Regions from separate parts of the Streptomyces sp. NPDC127595 genome, predicted to be linked through region 1. Evidence: riboswitches for the same ligand, from Rfam matches in the RefSeq annotation. Region 1 holds a riboswitch; each other region holds the start of a gene.
What was found. A riboswitch is a leader RNA that binds a small molecule or an ion and turns the genes downstream of it on or off. The one in region 1 is predicted to bind S-adenosylmethionine.

Region 1 (4,273 bases):
TCTGCACACGCTCACCGCGCACGAGCAGTACCAGCCTGCCGAGATCGGCGCGCCGGTCGACGAGAACGGTGTCGAGCGCAAGGTGAAGGGCTCGCAGAAGCTGCGTGCCAAGCTCAGCAAGGGCTACTACGGGGAGGACAACCAGATCCCCAAGCCCACCGTCGAGGAGTACAAGGAGATCACGAGCGGCCACGGCCACCACTGATCACCCCTACGATCCTCGCTGATCGCCACGGCTGGAGCCCCGTCCATTGCATGGACGGGGCTCTTTGCCGTCTCCAGGGCTGGATAGGGTGGACTCGCCCCCTGCGTATGGGGGCGAGCCCACCCGCGTACCTCTCTGAGAACCCCAGGAGCGACCATGAGCGCTGTGAACCCCGCTGGAGGCGACACCGCGGCGGACCGTTCCTGGCCCAGGTTGCTGAACGGTCTGCTCGACGGCCGTGACCTGAGTGCGGACGACACCGCCTGGGCGATGAACCTGATGATGCGCGGTGAGGCGACCGACGCGCAGATCGCCGGGTTCGCGGTGGCGCTGCGGGCCAAGGGAGAGACCGTCGAGGAGATCACCGGGCTGGTACGGATGATGTACGAGCACGCCAATGTGATCGAGGTGCCGGGGAAGACCGTCGACATCGTCGGTACGGGCGGCGACGGGGCCAAGACCGTCAACATCTCCACCATGTCGGCGATCGTCATCGCCGGGACGGGCGCGAAGGTCGTCAAGCACGGCAACCGGGCCGCTTCCTCGGCCTCCGGCGCGTCCGACGTCCTGGAGAAGCTCGGGGTCAATCTGCAGCTGACGACCAAGCGGGTGGCCGAGGTGGCCGAGGAGGCCGGCATCACCTTCTGCTTCGCGGTGAAGTTCCACCCGGCGCTACGTCATGTGGGCGCCGCACGTGGGCAGTTGGGCATCCGTACGGTCTTCAACGCGCTCGGCCCGCTGACGAACCCGGCACGGGTGAAGGCGCAGGCGGTCGGTGTCGCGGACCCCCGCATGGCGCCCATCGTGGCGGGAGTCTTCGCCGAGCGCGGCAACTCCTCGCTGGTCTTCCGCGGCGACGACGGGCTCGATGAGCTGACCATCACCTCCACGTCCCGGGTGTGGGTCGTACGGGACGGAAAGGTCACCGAGGAGACCTTCGACCCGAGGGACGTCGGTATCGACCTGGTCCCGATCGAGGCATTGCGGGGCGCGGACTCCACGTACAACGCCGACGTGGCCCGGCGGCTCCTCGACGGAGAGACGGGGCCGGTGCGGGACGCCGTACTGCTGAACTCGGCGGCGGCGCTGGTGGCTCTGTCGCCGGGTGACGGGTCGCTCGCGGAGCAGATCCGCGCGGGGATGGCGGAGGCGGCGGAGGCCGTCGACTCGGGGGCGGCGAAGCGGACGCTGGAGCGGTGGGTGGCGGCGACCAACGCGTAGCCTGCGAGGCGGTTCGAAGGGGGGCCGGGCCGGCTCGATAGGGCTGGGCCGAAGTGGTCCGGCCCTTTCCGCCTTCCGTCCGGCCTCTTTCGTGTTCCGGCCCGTTTCGCGTTCCGGGATCCGGACACGGGTTGCGCCGTCGCGATCAGTTCGGTTAGTTTTTTCGGCAGGTCATGAGTGACAGTCATGAGGCCCCGGCCGACTGTCCGGCAACCCTCCGTCCGTGGCGGGGTGCCCCGGGTGAAGACCAGGCCGTAGGCAGCGAGGTCTGCGGCAAGCGCGGACCCCTCCCTCTTCTGAGTGGTAAAGGCCCAGGGGTCCTGGTCATTCGAGGGAGCCTTCTGTGAGCAAGCGAATGCGATAGGGCGCAGAGCCCCTCTTCCGCCTGTCCCTTTCACCCTTTGCCGCGCTGAGCGCCACCTCCATGGACCGGCTCGCGCGGTGATTTCCCTGAGTCTCACAGGAGTTCGCCATGTCTGTCTCCACCGTTGCCGCCGACCAGGCTGTTTGTACCCAGCTGCCCGTTCTGGGCCGGGATGTCACCGTCCCGCTCGTCACCGGTGGCGAGGTCACGTACGCCGCCCTCGACTACGCCGCCAGCGCTCCGGCCCTCCAGCGCGTGTGGGACGACGTGGCCGCGTACGCCCCGTACTACGGCAGCGTGCACCGTGGCGCCGGGTACCTGTCCCAGCTCTCCACCGACCTCTTCGAGAACTCCCGCACCACCGTCGCCGAGTTCCTGGACTGCCGTGACGACGACCAGGTCGTCTTCACCCGGTCGACCACCGACTCGCTCAACCTGCTCGCCGCCGCCCTGCCGGCCGACTGCCAGGTCTTCGTCTTCGAGACCGAGCACCACGCCTCGCTGCTGCCCTGGCGGGACGCGCGGGTGACGTACCTGAACGCCCCGCGTACGCCGGGGGAGGCCGTCGCGACCCTGGAGCGCGCGCTCGGTGACCGCGACCCCCAGGGCCCGGCCCTCGTCTGTGTCACGGGCGCCTCGAACGTCACCGGTGAGCTGTGGCCGGTGCGTGAGCTGGCCGCGGCCGCGCACGCGCACGGTGCTCGCATCGTCCTCGACGCCGCGCAGCTCGCCCCGCACCACCCGGTGTCGGTGCGCGACCTCGACGTCGACTGGGTCGCCTTCTCCGGGCACAAGCTGTACGCCCCCTTCGGCTCCGGTGTCCTCGCCGGCCGCTCCGACTGGCTGCGCGAGGCCGAGCCGTACCTGGCGGGCGGTGGGGCCAGCCGCAAGGTGTCGCGGCGTACGGACGGCGGCGTGGACGTGGAGTGGCACGAGAGCGCCGCCCGGCACGAGGCCGGTTCGCCGAACGTGATCGGCGTCTACTCGATCGCCTCCGCCTGCAAGGCGCTCACCGAGGCGGGCTTCGACACCCTCGTCGCCCGTGAGCAGCGGCTGATCGACACGGTCCGCGCGGGTCTCGCCGAGGTGCCCGAGGTCAGGGTCCTCTCGCTCTTCGGCGACGACGCCCCGCGCGTCGGCGTCATCTCCTTCGTCGTGGAGGGCTGGAACAGCTCGCACTTCGCGGCCGCGCTGTCCGCCGAGTACGGCATCGGGGTGCGCGACGGTCTGTTCTGTGCCCACCCGCTGGTCAGGACCCTGCTCGGCAGCGACCCGGAGACCCAGGGCGAGTGCGGCGCTCCCGAGGCCGCGCCCGGCGAGAAGTCCCTCAACGCCATCCGTGTCAGCTTCGGCGCGGGCACCCCGGACGAGCACGTCGAGCGTTTCGTGCGCGCCGTCAAGGAGCTCGTCCGGGACGGCGCGAAGTGGAACTACCGCACACAGGACGGGCGTTGCGTTCCCGCCGTGTGATCGCCTGACAGGAGCACGGCGTATACGCTCCCTTCGGCGGCCGTACGGCGAACAGGGGAGTCACGGGGAGTGCAGGCGCTGCGGGAGACGGATCCACGGCGGATCGGTCCGTACGAGGTGCTCGGGCGGCTCGGTGCGGGCGGCATGGGCGAGGTCTATCTCGCCGAGTCGCGGGCCGGGCTCCGGCTGGCCGTGAAGGTGGTGCGGGCCGAGCACGCGGAGGACCGTACTTTCCGCGCCCGGTTCCGCCAGGAGGTGCGGGCCGCGCAGACCGTCGGCGGTACGGGGACGTACACCGCGCGCGTGGTCGACGCCGACCCCGAGGGCGAACGGCCTTGGATGGCAACGGAGTTCGTCGAGGGGCCGAACCTGCGCGACGCGGTGCTCGACGGCGGGCCGCTGGACGAGGACGCGGTGCTCACCTTCGCGGCCGCACTGGGCGAGGCCCTCGCCGCGATCCACGCCAAGGGCATGGTGCACCGTGACCTCAAGCCGTCCAACATCCTGCTGGCGCCGGACGGTCCGCGGGTCATCGACTTCGGGATCGTACGGGCGCTGGAGGCGACGGCGATGACCCGCACCGGCACCATGGTCGGCTCGGTCGGATACGTCTCGCCCGAGCAGATACGCAACGGTTCCGAGGTCGGGCCGCCGAGTGACGTCTTCGCGCTGGGCGCTGTGCTCGCCTACGCGTCGAGCGGCCGCGAGCCCTTCGGGGAGGGCCAGGACTCGGTCATCCTGCTGCGCATCGTAACCCGGGACTTCGATCTCTCCGGAGTTCCGGCGCGCGTGCTCCCGCTCGTAGAGGCCTGTCTGCGGGAGGAGCCCGGGGCCCGGCCCACCCCCGAGGAAGTGGTCGAGGCCGCCGGACACTCGGCGGCCTCCCTGCGGGCGGCTCTGCGGCCGGGGTGGCTCACCTCCGCACCGGCGACGGTCGCGGGCGACGAACGGTGGCTTCCGGAGCGCGAGTCGGGCGAGGGCGAGAGCCGCGTCGAGTACATCGCCCCGGCGAC
Region 2 (4,273 bases), on a different contig from region 1:
GGTCGTTGCCGGCGAGCCCATGAGCCACGGGTCTCCGTGACGCCGCGGCTGTCGTTGCGGAGGGAGCAGGGGGCCCACGGGGACAAGAGGCCAAGGGTCTCGGCGAAGCCGCGATGAGCGGGTGCCGCCGTCCAAGGGCGGCGGCACCTGCTCGTCATGGGACGCGGGGCCGCTGAATGGACGAGCCGGTACGACCGTCATGTGGGCCGTACCGGCCCGAGGCCGGGATCCCGCTCGTCGGCGCTCCAACCGCTCCCCCGCGCTCTATCGCGAAGGCTTCTGACTCAGCGCGGGTTTCTGCTTCAGCGTCACGGAGGCGATCGCGATGACGACTGCGATCACGACCACTGGCACCAGCGGCGCGTAGGTGTGCGCGTGGCTGAGCATCCAGTCTCCGACGAAAGCGCCGGCCACCATGCCGACCAGGACCCCGGTCAGGCGACGTGCGGCGGCGGGCTTGAGAGTCCAGGTGGTGATACCGGAAACCCAGCTGATGAAGGTGGCCGTGGCCGCCGTGGTGGAAATGCCCGGCACATGGAGCGACCGAACGGCATTCATCTGCAGGCCCATCGCAAAGGCATTGAGGGCGACCAGAATGTTGGACACAAGGCTGGACGGAGATGTCGCCATCCACACGATGAGGAATCCGACCTGCGCCACCGTCGCGACGCAGAGCGCGATGGAGACACGGCGCGGCCAGGCTTCGAAGATCTCGGAGTCCTCCTTCTCCTCGTCGCCGTTGAACGCGGTCAGGATCCGTGTTGCCAGCGCGGCCCCCACGGCGAACGCGGCAAGGGAAATCACCACGCGAACGGGGTCCGGGCCGGCGGGCGGCCGCGTACCGGCTACACCAAGGCCGAGAAATACCAGGTTCCCGGTCTGGAACGCCGTGAAGACCTTCCCGAAGGAGAGAAAGCAGATTGCTTCGAAGACTCCTGACGAGAACGCCAGGGCGACAAGGAGCCGGTCTCGAATCGCCAGCAACTCCGGCGCCGCGTGCGCGGCTGCCAGGTCCACACGCCGGTCATCCACGGGTTCGGCTCCTCCGCCGCCCCGGACCGGCAAGGTCGGGGTGACAGGCTGAGCGTCCCGAGAACGTTCCAGTCGGGACAGCCGGCCATGGCTGTTCTGCAGGCTGCTCCATTGCATGCCTTTCCCTCCAAGCGCCAAGAGTCGGGAACTCACCCCGACTAGTTGCTAGGTACACATTTATCTCCCACGTTCAGGATGTGACCACATCAGGGATAAAGCCACATATTTGGGCGAAACCTTACTCAGGTTTCAGCAAAGATCTACGAAGGCCATCTGGAATGAAGAAACAGACAGAGCCGACGACTTCTTGAGCGGGGGCTCCTCGGACGCCGACCGGCACCTGACCAGGAGAGTTCGGCCGGGCGTTCCCGAGCCATGCGCAGCTCGGTCCGCCGTGCCGTACGTGGTCCAACTCCTCTGTCCCCATTGACGGATCATGGCGACGCTGGTTAGCGTTCCAAGCGGCATTGAGTGTCAGCGTCAAGCCCTGGCTCGTTGATCGGCAACCCTCCACCGCGGTGGGGTGCTCCAGGTGAAAGCCCGGCGGGGTCATCGACCCCGCAAGCGCGTGGCCCCTTGACCGGGCCTGAGATCGGGAGGACCAGCGTGCCGTACAGCAGTGATCTGAACGCCTCGATCGCGGCCGCTGCCGTGTTCTCCGGATTCTCCCGCCGACGCCACATCGACCTGCAGCTCTTCACCAGCTGTCTGTGTCACGGCTGAGTGCGATCCTGCCTCCCGCCCTCCTGAGTGACGCTCGCCGACGGCTTTGACGCCGTGGGCGGCTCCCTGCGGGCTCTCACAACGCTGTCGGAGTCCGCGGTGCCGTCACGCCTTCGTCGGCACTTTCCCCCTTGGCACCTTCCGAACATTCCCGCCACGCATCGCCATCGTCTCCACAGGCACGTGCGTGGTGACTTTGGAGTAGGAGAACCCGTTCCGTGAGATCGCATCCGGATTCCCGACCCACCCGGTGGGCGGCACTCGCCGCACTTGTGACAAGCAGCCTCCTGCTGAGTGCCTGCACGTCGAGCGACAGCGACAGCTCGACGAGCGACAGCGGCCCGGCCAAGTCGGGTGGCACACTGACCTTCGCGGTGGGCTCCGACGTGGGTTGCGTGGATCCGCAGCAGGTGGCCAGCAACGACACCATCTACTCCCTGCGCCAGATCGTGGACTCCCTGACCGACCAGGATCCCAAGACCGGCAAAATCGTGCCGTGGCTGGCGAAGAGCTGGGACATCAGCTCCGACGCGACCACGTTCACCTTCCACCTGCGGTCGGGTGTCACCTTCAGCGACGGAACACCGCTGACCGCGCAGGTGGTGAAGGACAACTTCGACGCGGTGCCGAAGCTCGGCGCCCTGGGGACGCTGGCCCAGGGGTACTTGAGCGGCGTGGACAGCACCACCGTGGTCGACCCGCTCACGGTGCGGGTCAAGTTCCAGCAGCCGAACGCGCAGTTCCTCCAGGCCACGTCAACGCACTCGCTGGGTATCGAGTCGTCGGCGAGTGCGAAGCAGAGCCCGCAGGAGAAGTGCAGCAAGGGTGTGGTCGGATCCGGACCGTTCGTGCTGCAGAGTTACGTCCAGAACCAGTCGATCAACTTGACCAAACGCAGCAAGTACGCCTGGGGTTCGTCGCTGTGGGCAAAGCAGGGCGAGGCGTACCTGGACAAGCTGGTGTTCAAGGTCGTGCCCGAGGCGGGGGTGCGCACCGGGAGCCTGCAGTCCGGTCAGGTGGACGCGATCAGCAGCGTCGGCAAGGCCAACGAGGCAGCGCTCGCAGGCGGCCAGGTGAACCTGCAACGGCGGGCCAATCCCGGTGCGGTGTTCAACCTGGCGCTCAACAACTCGCGTCCGCTGCTGAAGGACGTGAAGGTGCGTCAGGCGCTCCTTTTCGCCATCGACCGCCAGCAGATCGTCGACACCGTGTACCCGACCGGCACCCGACCGGCGACCAGCATCCTTGCTTACACCACACCGGACTACGCGGACCAGGGCTCGGACCTGGCCTTCGACGCTACGAAGGCGAAATCCCTGCTGGACTCGGCCGGCTGGAAAACCGGCAGTGACGGTATCCGGGCGAAGGACGGCACCAAGCTGCGCCTGAATGTCAGGTGGTTCGCCAACGCGGCCACGAACCAGCCTGCGCTGGAGCTGATCCAGCAGCAGCTCAAGGCCGTCGGTGTCGACGTGGTCCTCAACGAGACGCAGACCGCCCAGTTCGCCACCGTGCTGCAGTCCGGCGACTTCGACGCGTCGTGGGGCAACCTGACCCGCGCCGACCCGGACATCCTGCGCACTCAGTACTCCACCGAGCTGGCGAACCTCTACCACCTGCCGACGGGCCCGCTGGACTCGGCGCTGACCCAGCAGGCGTCAACCGCCGACGCGGCCAAGCGAAAGGAACTGGTCGACCAGGCGCAGCAGTTGATCGTGCGGAACGCCTACGTCATCCCCGTGGTGGAGCTGCAGACCCAACTGGGGGTGTCGAAGAAGGTGCACGACCTCAAGTTCGATGCCTCCAGCCGGATCCAGCTCCACGACACCTGGATCGGCTAGCAACCGGTGGATGCGCGACGGAGCGTCCGATCCGGGCGCCGGCAGCAGGAGGTGCGCAGGGAATGCGTCGCTATGTGATCAAGCGCCTTGCACAGGCGCTCGGGGTGCTGTGGGCGGCGTACACGGTGTCGTTCTTCGTACTGAACTATCTGCCCGGTGATCCGGTCTCGGCGATGGCCGGTGCCGGAGCGGACTCGGGCCAGATCGATCCGGCGCAGATCGCCGCGCTCCGGCACGAGTACGGCTTCGACAAACCGGTGCTGGTGCAGTACGCCGACTATCTCGGCAACGCGGTGCGCGGTGACTTCGGGGACTCGGTCTCCACCGGCCGGCCGGTCACCTCGACCCTGGCCGACGCGCTGCCGCAGACGCTGCAGTTGACCGGAGCGGCGCTGCTGCTCGCCGTGGTCATGGGCGGCGGACTGGCGATGCTGGCGACCTACACCACGCAGCGGTGGCTGCGACAGCTGTTGCTGTCGTTGCCGCCGCTGGGGGTGTCGGTGCCGACCTTCTGGGTCGGGCTGGTGCTCGTGGAGCTGTTCTCCTTCCGGGCGCGGTGGTTCCCCGCGTTCGGCAACGACGGGCTGCCGGGGCTGGTGCTGCCCGCGGTGACTCTCGCGATCCCGACCGGCGCCCTGGTCGCGCAGGTGCTGGCCAAGAGCCTGCTGACGGCGCTC
Region 3 (4,273 bases), on a different contig from region 1:
CGTGAACCCGCGCCCGGGCACACCACTGGCCTGAGCCGGGCCGCGGTTGTCGGTGCGGTGGCGGCGGCCGCGCTGGTCGGATTCGCCCTGGCCATGCTGGTGCCCGGCGGTGACCGCTCATCGCAGGCCGGGGCCGTCCCGTCCGCCCGGGTACCTTCCGGCGCCGCCGACCCGGACGGCACCGGCACCCTCCGGGAGGGAGACAGCGGCCCCGACGTGACGGAACTCCAGGAACGGCTGCTCCATATCCCGGACGTGTACGAGAGCGGCGCCACGAGCGGAACCTACGACCCCACGCTCACCGCGGCCGTGGCCCGCTTCCAGCTCTGGTACGGGATCCGGGGCGACGAGACGGGCGTCTACGGCAACGACACCCGGGCCGCCCTGGAATCCCGTACCTGAGGAAAACGCCTGCCTACAGGTGGCGATGGAAGGCCGGGTGGGCGTCGAGGCGTCGCACGTAGTCCTGGAGGAGTCCGTACGAGGACAGGTCCTGGACCGCTTCGAGTTGGACCAGGGCGACCCAGAGGTCCACATCCGCCGCGGTCAGTTCCTTGCCCAACGCGTAGGGGCCGGAGGCGAGTTGACGGTTCAGCAGGTCGAGAGCCGCCGACCGTTGCGCAGTCGGTGCGCCCGGGGTGACATCCCGGTCGAGGAGGTCGCGCAGGGAGTCGATGTCCGCGGCGAGTTCCGACGGGCGGAGCGGGGAGTGGCAGGAACCGGCGCGGTCGGCGAAGAGGTCGCCCAGGTCGCGCAGGATGTCGGGCGTGTGGTTGCTGACGACGCGTCCGCTCCACCGGTCGCACAGCGCGGGGGCGGTCAGTGGACCGTCGTAGTGGTGCCAGGTGGCCTCGTACGCCCCGCGCAGTGAGGCGAACGCGGAGGGGGTGTCGGCGGGGAGCGCCAGCAGCGTGGTGGCGACCGAGTCCTTGAGACCCAGCAGGCCGTGGGTGATGGAGACCCGCAGCGAGAGGGGACAGTGCTCGGACAGGTACAGCTCGTAGCGGTGCGGGGCCGGGTAGAAGCCGCCGGCGAGACCCACTCCGATACGGCTGCGGAAACGGTGCGGGCGTGCAGACGGCGTGGCGGCGATCCGGGGGTGAGGGACCGCGTCAAGTGAGCCGGGGACACACGGAGTCGAGGTACAGGCGGTGGACGTACCGGTGTTTGAGGCGTGCGAGATTGTCTCGGACATGACTCTCCATGGGACGACGAGGCCACGGCCACCTTGTGGGCACCGCGGCAAAACGGAGTGACTGCGCTACGTACCGGTCCGGATCGCTCGGACTAGTAGGCGCTGGAGACACGCAACAGATCGATGTGCAGGCGCCTCGTCAAACCGCTGTTGGCCATTCCCACCTGTCCCACACTCGGGGCTCGCGAGACGCGAGACCACGCTTGTCCCGCCGCACCGGCGGAACCCGGTCGTCACCCGGGGCACCCCGTCGCGGTGGAAGGGTTGCCTGCCAGCGAGCCGGGGCCGATGACCCGACAGACAGGAGAAACCTGCCCGAAGGGCGCTGACAATCGTGACCGTCCCCGTCAGTGTCGGTGCGCTCCGTGAGGCCGTCAAGAAGGCCTCCGGCGCAGTCTCACCAGGTGGTCATCCGGTCCGCGGCCGTTGACTTTCGATTCTGGGCGTGGCTACCTTTTGCCGCAGATCGGTCATGAGTGTCAGCGTCAAGCCCTGGCTTGCTGGCCGGCAACCCTCGCGTCGCGGTGGGGTGCCCCAGGTGACGACCGGACCGGAACATTTCGGTAAGCGCGAGGCTCCACGAGCCGGAGAAGCAACGGTGACGTCGATGCACACAACTCAGGGGACGGCCGCATGGCGGCGCCTCAGGGGTGTCCGGCTGTGCGCGAACCGTTCTGTCGATCTGCTCCGCGTCAACAGCGCGCTCTGTAGCGCTTCGTGCCACGCCCTCTGTCAGGGCTGACGGCTTTCTGAATCCTTGACGACCGCCTCTGTCGCGGTCGTCCCCTTCCCCGCCCCGCTCAGCCCCCGTTCCGCGCGCCCCCGCGTGCTTCGTTCCGCAGAGCCTTCCCGGCTCAGGCGTGCCGTGGCCGTATCCGTGGTCCGGGCTGTCCGATTCCGCTGGAGTCCCCTATGAGCCCAAAACCCGGCTTTGCCGTGTCTTCCGGATCAGCGCCACCGGCCGGGGCGCCGCCCCGCCCCGACTCCTCTTCCCCACCAGGCCCGTTGGCGGCTCAGCGGGTCCTGCCGCTGCGTCGGCCGGGCCGCTGGATCATCACGGCCGTCGTGCTGGTGCTGGTTGCCCAGATCGGGCACGGACTCGTGTCCAATCCGTTCTTCCAATGGGGCCGCTTCGGATACTGGTTCCTTCGGCCGACGATCCTCGACGGTCTGCTCATCACCCTCGAAGTGACGGCGTACAGCGCCGTGCTGGGACTGCTCGGCGGGATCCTGCTCGCGCTGGCAAGGCTCTCGCGAAGCCCGGTGCTGCGTGCCGTCAGCTGGGTCTACATATGGCTGTTCCGATCGGTGCCGCTGATCGTGGTCCTGCTGTTCCTCTACAACTTCAGTGCGCTCTACAAGACGCTGAGCCTCGGTGTGCCGTTCGGCCCCGCCTTCTTCTCCTTCGACGAGTCCCGGCTCGCCACCGACATGGTCGTCGCGGTCATCGGACTGAGCCTCAATGAGGCGGCCTACGCCGCCGAAGTGGTGCGCGGCGGCATCCTCTCGGTCGACCAGGGCCAGCACGAGGCAGCCTCCGCACTCGGTCTGCCGAAGGGCTACCAGTTCACGAAAATCGTCTTCCCACAGGCGCTGCGGTCCATCACCCCCAACTACGTCAACCAGCTGATAGGCCTGATCAAGGGCACTTCGCTGGTCTTCTACGTGTCGCTCCTCGACCTGTTCGGGTCGGTGCAGAGCATGGGCAGCACCTACCCGGGCGACATCGTGCCGCTGCTGCTGGTCGCCACTGTCTGGTACTTGATCCTGACCAGCGTCGTGTCCGTCATCCAGTTCTACGTCGAGCGGTACTACTCGCGGGGCGCGCTGCGCACCCTTCCGCCGACTCCGTTGCAGAAGGTGCGGACCGGGCTGCGTGACCTGCGGGCCCGGGTCAGGAAGGAGGCGGCGATATGACCACCGACCCGCTCGGGACACGCCCGGCCGCCGTCGAGGTCCACGACGTGCACAAGTGGTACGGCACCCATCGGGTACTGGACGGCGTCGACTTGACGGTCAGGCCCGGTGAGGTCACGGTGATCCTCGGACCGTCCGGCTCCGGCAAGTCGACCCTCCTGCGGGTGATCAACCACCTGGAGAAGCCCGAGATCGGGCATGTCAGCTTGAACGGCGAGCTGATCGGCGTACGTCGGCACGGCAAGCGCAGCGCGACGGGGGTCCCCCCGGCCGAAGGCTGGGGGAGGCTCAAGGAGCTGAGCGAGCGGGCGATCCTGGCTCAGCGCAGCCGGATCGGCTTCGTCTTCCAGAACTTCAACCTGTTTCCGCATCTGACGGTGCTGGACAACGTGGCGGCCGCCCCGGTCGCGACCGGCCTGCTGAAGAAGCCCGAGGCCGAGAAGCTTGGGCGCGAACTGCTCGACCGGGTGGGACTGCACGACAAGACCGACGCCTATCCACGCCAGTTGTCGGGCGGTCAGCAGCAGCGGGTGGCCATCGCGCGCGCCCTCGCCCTGCGGCCCGGAGTGATCCTCTTCGACGAACCCACCTCCGCGCTCGACCCCGAACTGGTCGGTGAGGTGCTGGAGGTCATCAAGGACCTGGCCGCCGGTGGCACCACTCTCGTCATCGTCACCCACGAGATCGGCTTCGCCCGTGAGATCGCCGACCAGGTCGTCTTCATGGACGGCGGCCGGATCGTCGAACAGGGCTCGCCCGCCGAGGTGCTCGACCACCCGAAGAACGAACGGACCAGGGACTTTCTGAGCAAGGTGCTCTGATCCCTCCGGCCGTTTCCCTGCCCCCCGCTCACCCTCTTGACCCGCGACCCGCCGCCGGGTTCGCCCCCCACACACACCGCACCTCACCACATCCGCTCACCGAACAAGGAAAAGCCATGCGTACCCTCCGTTTCCGAAGCAGGCTCCTTCGCGGTCTCACCGCGGGCACCGCCGTCGTCACTCTCGCCACCGGGCTCGCGGCGTGCGGGGGTGACAGCGACGCGGCCACCAAGACCGACGCAGAGACCGGGACGGTCACCGTGGGCGCACTGTCCAACGGTGCCGCGAAGCAGACCGACCTCAAGGTGTCCGAGGTCCCGTCCATCAGCGCCGAACTGCC

Region 2: another riboswitch for S-adenosylmethionine. It lies ahead of ACFVKT_RS10280 (ABC transporter substrate-binding protein); the one in region 1 lies ahead of ACFVKT_RS33680 (aminotransferase class V-fold PLP-dependent enzyme).
Region 3: another riboswitch for S-adenosylmethionine. It lies ahead of ACFVKT_RS03960 (amino acid ABC transporter permease); the one in region 1 lies ahead of ACFVKT_RS33680 (aminotransferase class V-fold PLP-dependent enzyme).

The regions. Positions count from the first base shown of each region.
Region 1 covers NZ_JBHXWK010000013.1:204,613-208,885, reverse strand. Annotated here, with positions in the region: gene ACFVKT_RS33690 (cytochrome bc complex cytochrome b subunit) at 1-205, shown strand, start outside; gene trpD (anthranilate phosphoribosyltransferase) at 362-1,426, shown strand; SAM riboswitch class IV at 1,596-1,712, shown strand; gene ACFVKT_RS33680 (aminotransferase class V-fold PLP-dependent enzyme) at 1,899-3,260, shown strand; gene ACFVKT_RS33675 (PQQ-binding-like beta-propeller repeat protein) at 3,330-4,273, shown strand, end outside.
Region 2 covers NZ_JBHXWK010000002.1:831,203-835,475, reverse strand. Annotated here, with positions in the region: gene ACFVKT_RS10285 (YoaK family protein) at 265-1,149, opposite strand; SAM riboswitch class IV at 1,496-1,605, shown strand; gene ACFVKT_RS10280 (ABC transporter substrate-binding protein) at 1,974-3,596, shown strand; gene ACFVKT_RS10275 (ABC transporter permease) at 3,659-4,273, shown strand, end outside.
Region 3 covers NZ_JBHXWK010000001.1:932,004-936,276, forward strand. Annotated here, with positions in the region: gene ACFVKT_RS03945 (peptidoglycan-binding protein) at 1-402, shown strand, start outside; gene ACFVKT_RS03950 (glutathione S-transferase C-terminal domain-containing protein) at 416-1,195, opposite strand; gene ACFVKT_RS03955 (putative leader peptide) at 1,288-1,353, opposite strand; SAM riboswitch class IV at 1,390-1,535, opposite strand; SAM riboswitch class IV at 1,664-1,771, shown strand; gene ACFVKT_RS03960 (amino acid ABC transporter permease) at 2,108-3,112, shown strand; gene ACFVKT_RS03965 (amino acid ABC transporter ATP-binding protein) at 3,109-3,933, shown strand; gene ACFVKT_RS03970 (transporter substrate-binding domain-containing protein) at 4,050-4,273, shown strand, end outside.